DNA from 3 places in the Lacticaseibacillus rhamnosus genome. Region 3 is predicted to be linked to each of the others. Evidence: riboswitches for the same ligand, from Rfam matches in the RefSeq annotation. Region 3 holds a riboswitch; each other region holds the start of a gene.

Region 1 (3,286 bases), 210 kb from region 3:
AAGTTTTCGGTTCACCATACGTGGCTTCGATACCTTCGTGGTTCAAAACTGCCGTCATGAGAAAAGCATTTAATTTTTCGCCTCGTGCCTTGAAGCCAGCCATTAGGTAGTCGGCATTTTTAAAGCTGGTATTCGGTAACTGGTATAGTTCATTTTCGATTTTTTCCATAACTTGCGCGTCAAGGTTGAACGCCGTGGCAATGGCCTGATACCGAGCCACAATTTCAGCAACGATTGCAGCCGTTTCACCCTGCTGCAACACCGCTTGGGCGTACTTGATTAGCAGGTCTGTCACCTTGACATCGCCGGGATGCCGTTTACCAGGCGCACTGGTTACGATAACCTGCCGATCCGGATTCGCCTTCATAATCGCCACAACCTTGGCAAACTGCGCTCCATCTGCTAATGACGAACCGCCAAATTTTACGACACGCACGATAAACTGCCTCCCTAACCCCATTTTCCAGTGTATCCTTGACGCCAACAACCTTGCCAATCACCAACCGACAGCGATTGCGTAAGTGATTTTCATCTGGCATCAACAGACGGCAATGCAAATGAGAACTCTGTCATTTTATTCTGTACTTTAACAGACTCCCAGAGAAACACAAGCCCCCACCATCCCGCCAAAACAGCATTTTTTGACGCCATTGCATAGTAATAATGAGCTTAAAAATGTTTTTAATTTTTTGCTAGGTATTGGGGTGGCGGATTGAAAGTGGGTTGTTGGGAATCAGGCTTTCAAGATGGTTCTTTGGAATACAGTCACACTGTTCGCGCTGAAGAAATAGAAAGTAAGCGTCAGCCACCATGTTTGAGGCTCTTATATTTGGTCTCTGAGTAAGAGATACTCTCGCTCACCATAACGCGCGTTCCGCTGAGCAGGCATGTAAGGACCTTGGTCGCAATGGCCAAGAGCGGGCCATCACCGTCTAAGGGCACTAGTTCGCTTTTACTCCCATAACGCGCTCCCGAGCGCAGGAGTCTGCGTGTAAGGACCTTGGGCGCAATGACCAAGCCCGGGTCATTGCGCCCAAGGCCACTTACACTCCGACTCCTAACCGCGCTGGCTCGCGCTCACAAAAATTTGACGCGTACCGTTTTTTATTATAATGTGGTGTCAAACAGATAGAGGTTGCAGCCAACATGACTAACCGAATCGAGCGAGATCCTTCGTGGTGACATTCGGTGAAAGGGGCGGTTGCCGAAATGGGTGATCCGGGATCGGTGAGCCTGTTGGGCCAGGGTTAAATAAATCCTGTACTGTCGCTTAGGTATCTAAGCGGGGCGCTATCATTCAAGTAGATTGCAAGTTGGGATCTTTTTGTTTGACGCGCGGCCAAACAAAAGGGTCCCTTTTCGTTTGCCGTTGCCCTGCCATCACTCGGGAGGATGAACTGAATGAATTTTGCCACAAATCACGAAGGTCAATTAACGATTGGCGGGGTTGTTGCCAGTCAACTTGTCCACACTTTTCAAACGCCGCTTTATGTTTATGACGTTGGCGCCATTCGCCATCAGATTCGGGCGTTCAAGCAGGTTTTTGAAACTGCGGGGGTTGCATACGCCGTTAGTTACGCTTCCAAGGCGTTTGCTACCATCGCGATGTACGAGGTCGCCAAAGCCGAAGCCATTCATGTCGATGTTGTTTCCGGTGGCGAGTTATACACGGCTCAAGCAGCGGGCTTCCCTATGGACAAAGTCAGTTTCCACGGTAACAACAAAAGCAAAGCCGAACTGGAACAAGCTTTAGACGCCGGGGTTGGCACGATCATCGTTGATAATTTTCACGAGTTGGACCTGCTTGACGAGTTGCTAAAGGCGGCCGTGGGCAAGCAAAACGTCTTGATCCGGGTGGCACCGGGGATTAGTGCTCATACACACGCTTATGATCAAACCGGCCAAACCGATAGTAAATTTGGCTTTGATCTTGAAAGCGGGCAAGCCGATGAAGCAGCCAAGCGTATTCTGGCGGATGATCATCTTAATTTGCTGGGTATTCACGCCCACATTGGCTCCCAGATTTTTGAAGTCGCCGGGTTTGAAGCCGTCACCCAAAAGCTGCTGGCAGTCCTTGATCATTGGCACCAGCAATTCGGCTTTATTCCTAAAGTCCTCAATGTCGGCGGCGGCTTTGGGATTGCGTATACCAAGCAGGATGATCCGCTACCACCAGAAGCTTTCGTGCAGGCGATTGTGACCACCTTGAAAACCCAAAGCCACGGTTTTAACTGGCCATTGCCTGCCGTTTGGATTGAGCCGGGCCGCTCGATTGTCGGTCCTGCCGGCTACAGTCTGTACACGGTCGGCAGCCGCAAAGATGTCCCGGGCTTGCGGCCTTACGTTGCGGTTGATGGCGGCATGGGCGACAATATCCGCCCTGCCCTTTATCAGGCTCAATACACTGCTGTGGTTGCGGATCACCCGACTGCCCAGCCCACAGAACGTGTCCATTTAGTCGGAAAGTATTGCGAATCCGGCGACATTTTGATTGATGATGCCCCGCTGCCGGCCACACACCCAGGCGATGTGGTTGCCGTGTTCGACACTGGCGCATATGGCTACTCGATGGCGTCCAACTACAATCGCAACCCGCGTCCAGCCGTTGTTTTTGTCGAAAATGGCCAAGCACAGCTAGTGGTCACGCGTGAAACTTACGCCGATTTAATTCAACACGATCAGCACTACACCGCCCCAAGTCAATCAGCGCCGACATCAACCGCCACTACTGTCGCAAAAAAATAGGAGGCCATCATGGCACAACTCGATACCGAAAAAATCATTTCAACCATCGCAAACAGCAAGAAAACCACGCCAGTCAAAGTGTATCTCAAAGGGAAATTAGCCGACTTGCATTTCCCTAAAAGTGTTCATGCATTTATTGGCAAACACACGGGCACTGTCATCGGTGACTGGGCAGAGATTCAGCCCGTTTTAAAAACCGCTAAACTGGATGATTACTATGTCGAGGCTGCCGGTCGTAACACCGGGGTGCCATTATTGGACATCAAAACAACCAATGCCCGTATCGAGCCTGGTGCGATCATTCGCGATCAGGTGCTGATTGGTGACAATGCGGTGATCATGATGGGCGCGATTATTAACATCGGCGCGGAAATCGGTGCCGGAACCATGATTGACATGGGGGCCGTGCTTGGCGGCCGCGCCATTGTCGGCAAACATTGCCATATCGGCGCGGGCACAGTGCTTGCTGGCGTGGTGGAACCACCGTCAGCTAAGCCAGTGACAATCGGTGATCACGTGATGACCGGTGCCAATGCCGTTG
Region 2 (3,286 bases), 1.0 Mb from region 3:
ATCGTTAACTGGATTGACGTGGGGGCGTGTGGCTCAGTGTGAGATTGTCTGTTTACACTCCGACTTCTAAGCGCGCCGGTTCACGCTCCATAACGCGTTCACCAGCGCAGGGGTCTGCGTGTAAGGACCTCAGACGTAATGGCCAAAGCCCGGCCATCACGTCTGAGGCCGTTTACACTACGACCCCTAAACGCGCCGGTTCACGCTCACCATAACGCGTTCACCGGCGCAGGGGTCTGCGTGTAAGGACCTCAGCCACAATGGCCAAAGCCCGGCCATCACGTCTGAGGCCGCTTACACTACGACCCCTAAACGCGCCGGTTCACGCTCACTTCAAAAAGGAGATGTCGTTTTGAATACGGATCGGTTGTATCAACATGGAACATTAGCCATGCTGGTTCCGGGGCTTTTTGCGGGGACGCAGACAGTTGGGGAATTATTGCAGCACGGTGATACTGGCATTGGAACTTTGACTGGGCTTGATGGTGAGCTAATTATTCAGGCGGGTAAGGTTTATCAAGTGAATGCCCAAGGCAAAGTTCGAGAAGTGCAAGAAGACGAGAAGGTTCCTTTTGCTAACGTTCACTATCAACACGACGTTGCAGCTGGTAAGCTTCAGGGGCTTGATTTGGCAGGGTTTCACAAAGCAACTCTTGAGCGGCTGCAGACCGGTAATTTATTTGCAGCAGTTCGTGTAGAAGGCACGTTTACGCAAATGCATACACGAGCGGTGCTGCCGCAACAGCCGCCTTATCCGACCTTGACCGAAACGGCCTCGGGTCAAAAAGAATTTCATGCTGAGAATATCAAGGGCACTTTAATTGGGTACTTTTCACCGGATCTCTATGCAGGTGCGGTTTCACCTGGTTTCCATGTCCATTTTCTGGCTGCTGATCATAGTATGGGTGGGCATATTCTTGGCTTCGAATTGGATAGTGGCGAACTGTTTTTACAAAAGTTTAGCGACTTCCAGTTGCATTTGCCAACAGATGATCAGCCTTTCTTGAAGCAACAATTTGATACAACAAGTTTGGTTGCTGATATTCTTAAAGCTGAGAGTTGAGTTAAAGCTGTGTGAGAGTGAGTTGCTGTTGTCAGTTGAACATGATATGGTGAGTCGTAATTGAGATTAGAGGTCGCATCAATCATGAGTCGCAGCTGCAATGGTCTGAACACCAAGCGCGCAGTTGTTAAAGGGAAAGGTGCCGAAATACCGGTTGAGTTCAGCCAATCGATATTGGGCCAGTTGGATAACATCCACTGGACTGTCGCGATTATCGCGGGGCGCTAACAAATCGGATCACGTTTATTCATGGTAAAAAGCAGAATAAGCCGATGGGTTAGTCACAACAGACCGACTCATTGGCTTTTTTTGTGTGAGCGTGAGCCAGCGCGGTTAGGGATCGGAGTGTAAGCGGCCTCGGGCGTGATGGCCCGCCCTTGGCCATCGCGTTCGAGGTCCTTACACTCCGATCCCTGCGCTGGCGAACGCGTTATAGAAAGCAGAATAAAATTAACGGATTGCCCAAAGAATAATGCTTCTGCCCTTGTTGCAGTTTTTCGTCCATAAACACCAGTCTTTGGCCAACGCATCGTTACATTTAACCCGCCACTGGCTGTCAACAACCAGCCAATCACGAAAATCTCACCCCAGATATCGACAGTAAAATCTGGCATTGTTTAGCAAAAATCAATTCACGTTAACAAAGGAGTTCATCTGTGGCACAATCAGCATCCAATCAAGTAAAACGAGAGCTCAAGACACGGCATCTATCCATGATTGCTCTTGGCGGTAGTATCGGAACCGGTCTTTTTGTTGCAAGTGGCAGCGCCATTGCCACTGCCGGACCGGGTGGAGCCATTGCAGCCTATATCGGAATCGGACTCATGGTTTTCTTTCTTATGACTAGTTTAGGTGAAATGGCCACGTATGTACCGGTTTCCGGTTCTTTTTCCGAGTATGCGAGTCGGTTTGTCGATCCGGCGTTCGGATTTGCTTTAGGGTGGAACTATTGGTTTAACTGGGCCATTACCGTTGCGGTTGATGTTTCGACGACTGCCATTGTTATGCATTTTTGGCTGCCAAAAGTACCTGGCTGGCTGTTTTCGCTGGGATTTTTGGCACTGATTTTCCTGATTAACATTATTTCGGTCAAGTCATTTGGTGAAACTGAATATTGGTTGTCGTTGATTAAGGTTGTAACGGTGTTTGTCTTTTTAATTGTCGGGTTACTGACGATTATGGGGATCATGGGTGGGCATGGTCCCATTGGGTTTAAAAATTACACAACTGGTGCGGCGCCGTTTGTGGGTGGTATCCCCGCAACTTTGGCTGTTTTTGTTGTTGCGGGTTTTTCTTTTCAGGGAACCGAGTTGATCGGGATTACGGCCGGCGAAAGCGAAACGCCTGAAACAAGTATTCCTAAGGCGATTAAGCAGGTTTTCTGGCGTATTTTGCTGTTTTATATCCTGTCGATTGCCGTGATTGCCGCGATTATTCCGTACACTAGCCCGAATCTGTTGGGGGCCAGCGTGGATCAGGTGGCGATTTCGCCGTTTACGTTAGTGTTTGATCGCATTGGGCTTGCAGGCGCAGCAAGTGTCATGAATGCCGTGATTTTGACCTCGGTTTTGTCATCGGCTAACTCAGGGATGTATGCATCGACGCGAATGTTGTGGGCGATGGGCGGCTCCGGCTTTGCACCACGGATTTTTCAAAAGACGAACAGCCGCGGCATCCCGCTTGCTGCGTTGTTGCTGACAACCTTAGTCGGCGCATTAACTTTCTTGACCAGTATTATGGGACCACACGTTTACCAGCTGCTTGTAGCGGCTTCAGGGTTAACCGGGTTCCTGGCCTGGCTCGGGATCGCGGTTTCGCATTTTCGGTTTCGGCGGGCTTTCGTGAAACAGGGACATGATGTTCACGAACTCAAATATCATGCCAAGTGGTTCCCGGTTGGCCCGATCCTGGCGATTATCATGAGTCTGATCGTCATCGTGGGCCAGGATTTGCAGGCAGTCCAGCACTTTGCTTGGGGGCGGTTAATGGTTTCGTACATGTCAATTCCGCTTTTTATTGTGTTATTTGTCTGGTATAAAGTGAAGCATAAAACCAAACTGATCCCGCTTGAAAAAGTCGACCTAGCCCCGCATCGCGAACATGAACCTAATCCTAAATAACAAGCTTACAAATGAAAAACGACTTGAAGGATGAATGTCATCTTTCAGGTCGTTTTTTATTACGCACCCTTATTGGTCACAAAAGGATGCTAATTTGAAATTG
Region 3 (3,286 bases):
CGACTTCGCCCGCTTGAACATCAAGATTGATATCGGTTAGAACTTCGTGGTTACCAAAAGCCTTTTTAAGGTTCTTGACTTGGATTAAAGGTTCGTTTGCCATCAGTTAGTCCTCCTTTGCCGTGCTGATTTTGGGTGTTTCGACCTGCATTTGATTGTTCATCACATTGTAATCTTTTGGACCATCGAGATGCTTTTCGATGAGACGGAATAATCGGCTGATGGTGAAGGTCATGATGAGGTAGATGCCACTCACAATCAGATACGTGTGGAAGAACTGGAAGCTTTGTCCGGCAATCGTTTCGCCGCTGAAGAACAGTTCGGAAACCGAGATGACGGATAACACTGAAGTATCCTTAATGTTAACGATAAATTCGTTGGTGACCGCGGGCAGGGAGTTGCGTACCGCTTGCGGTAGAATCACCTTCATCATGGTTTGCAGATGGGTCATGCCAAGCGCATTGGCTGCTTCAAACTGACCTTCATCAACGGAGATAATACCGCCACGGATAATTTCGGAAATATAAGCACCCGTGTTAATTGAGACGATCAATAACGCCGCGGTTGTCCGATCCATGTTCAGATGCCAGGCTTGAGCCGCACCATAGTACAAAACCGCTGCCTGAACGATCATTGGCGTACCACGGAAGACTTCAATATAAACGGACAGCAGCCAGTTGATCACGGCCCGTAACCCACGCTGACCCAGTTTCTTTGGCTTTGGCGTGGTTCGAATAATACCGACCAGCAAACCGATGATAAAGCCAACAAGTGTCCCGACCAAAGAAATCAGCAGCGTCATGCCGGTACCGCGCAATAGCATGGGACCATACTGTTTCATAATCGCCATGAACCAGTTGCCGCTTTTTTCGGTTGACGGCTGATTATCAACGGCTTCGTTCATCAACCGTGCCCGTTCTTTTGTAGAGATCGTAGCAAGCAACTCATTAATCTTGGCCTTATTAGGATCATTTTTTCGCAGGCCGATCGCTAAGTTAGTATCACTGGCATCGGTTTTAAAACCCTGACCCTTGGCAAAATGGATATACATCAGATTCGGATTCGCACGTTCGGCAGTAATCCCTTCTGGTACTTCGGAAACATAGCCATCAATCGTGCCGGATTCCAAGGCCACGCGCATGGCTGGAAAATCGTTCATCGCCGGTTCCTTGACAACGCCTTTGATTTGATTAATCGCCTGATAGTGATAGGTGCTCAGTTGGGCAGTAATCTTGGCGCCTTTGAAATCGGCAATACTTTTGGCTTTGGCATATTTACTATCTTTGCGGACGACCATCGTCAGGTTGGAAATATAGTACGGATTACTGAAATCGATGGTTTTGCGACGATCTGGCGTTGGCGACATGCCGGCAATAATGGCATCGATTTTGCCAGAAGTTAATGCAGGCGGCAGACCATCCCATGATGTTTTGACCACCACAACCTTCTTGTGCAACGCCTTGGCAACTTTGCGGGCAATTTGAACATCGTACCCGTTTGCGTATTCTTGGCTGCCTTGAATCTTAACCGCATTGTTGGCACTCGTTGTTTGCGTCCAGTTGAACGGTGCATAGCCGGCCTCCATTCCGACTTTAAACGTGTTGTCATCGCTGGCAGCACTGACAGGTGTTGCGGCAAAACTGCCAAGCAGGAGGCTCAATGCGAACCCTAGCACGCCTAAACGCGCAACCCAATGTTTTCTCATAAGTGACATTTCTCCCTTCTTGTAGTGGGAAATAGAGCTGGAACCAAAAAATCGACCTTTATTGATACCGCAATAAAGGTCGATTCCATCGATTTTAGTCATGAACCAGAATCATAGCGCCCCGAAGCAACCAGCTTCGACAGTCCATGGGTTATGCGCCCATGGCCCAATGCGAATCGTCCGAATACGATTCAACATTTCGGCGGCGGCACTTACGACTGGTTCAACATGACTCGGCACTCCCCAGTTTTCGTTGCCCACCGCAACCTCTATTTCTTGGTGGTGTATTTAAATGTCAAAAACGAGTGTAGCGGAACGGGAACGGAATGTCAATTTTTGTGGAGTAATCGTAATCGCTAACTTGGTTTTTGTGCGATCAGAAGTTTATTTAAGAAAAGTTTGGACAAAAAGAAGTCTCCGCAGTAGAATTAAATCGAACGTGTGTTCTGTTTAATTCGATGACAGACGTGTCACCTTAAAATTTGTAAAAGAGATTTTTAAAATGGCAGATGAAGCGGTACTAGCCGTTCAAAAATGGCTTAATAAAACGTATAGCAGTGTTTCTGGTTTCACGACAGCGCCCGAGAACGGACAAACTGGATGGCCCACTATTTATAGTTTGCGGATGGGGCTACAACATGAAATTGGTATTAGCGCTATTGGTGAAGGATTTGGCGATGCAACCAAGACAGCATTAGCTTCGGTGGTAGGCAGTTTGAAGCCCGGTTATAAGGGCAATATCGCCCAGCTCATTCAAGGCGCCTTCTGGTGTAAAGGCATCAATCCTGGTAGCGACTTTAATCAGGACTTTTCTGATGCAACAGAGCAAGCTTTCAAAACACTACAGCAGAATGCGGGTATTACCGCAAATGGCGTAGTTACAGTTAATCTTATGGCGGCATTGTTCGATATGGCTGCATTTACCTTGGTTACTGGGGGATCGGAGAAGGTTCGGTCAATGCAGCAATATCTTAATGGACGGTTCAGTAATAACATTGGCATTCTACCTTGCGATGGCATCTATCAACGTGACACTAACACAGCTTTGATTTATGCATTGCAAAGAGCTGAAGGGATGGCTGCTGATGTTGCAAATGGTATCTATGGGCAGAAGACAATTGACAATTGCCCTGTTTTATCTGAGGGATCAACAGATACTGACGCCGTTCGCATCCTACAATACGGTCTGTTAGTAAATGGTTTCACAGACATTCCGACTAATGGCCAATTCACCAGTGCAGTTGGCGATGCAGTGGCTGCCTTTAGCACAATGATGAACCTGGAACCAACCACAGGAAGAATCGCTGGTAATCGGGTTATTAAGGGCCTATTAACTAGCAATGGTGATACAACACGCGATTCAATCGCTTGTGACACATCTAAGCAACTGACGAGTTCTGATGTTGCATTGTTACGTAAATATGGTTTCAGCATTGTCGGGCGATACCTAAAGGGGGCAGTAGGGAATGCTTTTACTCCTAAGAATTTGACTGCGTCTGAGATTAAATCAATTACCGATGGCGGTATGAGCATTTTTCCAATCTATCAAGATGGCGGCGCCGACATTAAATATTTCACCGA

What was found. A riboswitch is a leader RNA that binds a small molecule or an ion and turns the genes downstream of it on or off. The one in region 3 is predicted to bind lysine.
Region 1: linked by a shared signal. The riboswitch ahead of lysA (diaminopimelate decarboxylase) and the one ahead of EL173_RS14600 (ABC transporter permease subunit) in region 3 are both predicted to bind lysine.
Region 2: linked by a shared signal. The riboswitch ahead of EL173_RS09675 (amino acid permease) and the one ahead of EL173_RS14600 (ABC transporter permease subunit) in region 3 are both predicted to bind lysine.

Annotation. Positions count from the first base shown of each region.
Region 1 is NZ_LR134331.1:118,416-121,701, reverse strand. It holds gene EL173_RS00585 (aspartate kinase) at 1-436, opposite strand, end outside; lysine riboswitch at 1,122-1,301, shown strand; gene lysA (diaminopimelate decarboxylase) at 1,402-2,745, shown strand; gene dapD (2,3,4,5-tetrahydropyridine-2,6-dicarboxylate N-acetyltransferase) at 2,755-3,286, shown strand, end outside.
Region 2 is NZ_LR134331.1:1,903,136-1,906,421, reverse strand. It holds gene alsS (acetolactate synthase AlsS) at 1-1, shown strand, start outside; gene budA (acetolactate decarboxylase) at 353-1,063, shown strand; lysine riboswitch at 1,123-1,298, shown strand; gene EL173_RS09675 (amino acid permease) at 1,720-3,183, shown strand.
Region 3 is NZ_LR134331.1:2,898,156-2,901,441, reverse strand. It holds gene EL173_RS14605 (amino acid ABC transporter ATP-binding protein) at 1-103, opposite strand, end outside; gene EL173_RS14600 (ABC transporter permease subunit) at 107-1,714, opposite strand; lysine riboswitch at 1,812-1,985, opposite strand; gene EL173_RS14595 (glycoside hydrolase domain-containing protein) at 2,208-3,286, shown strand, end outside.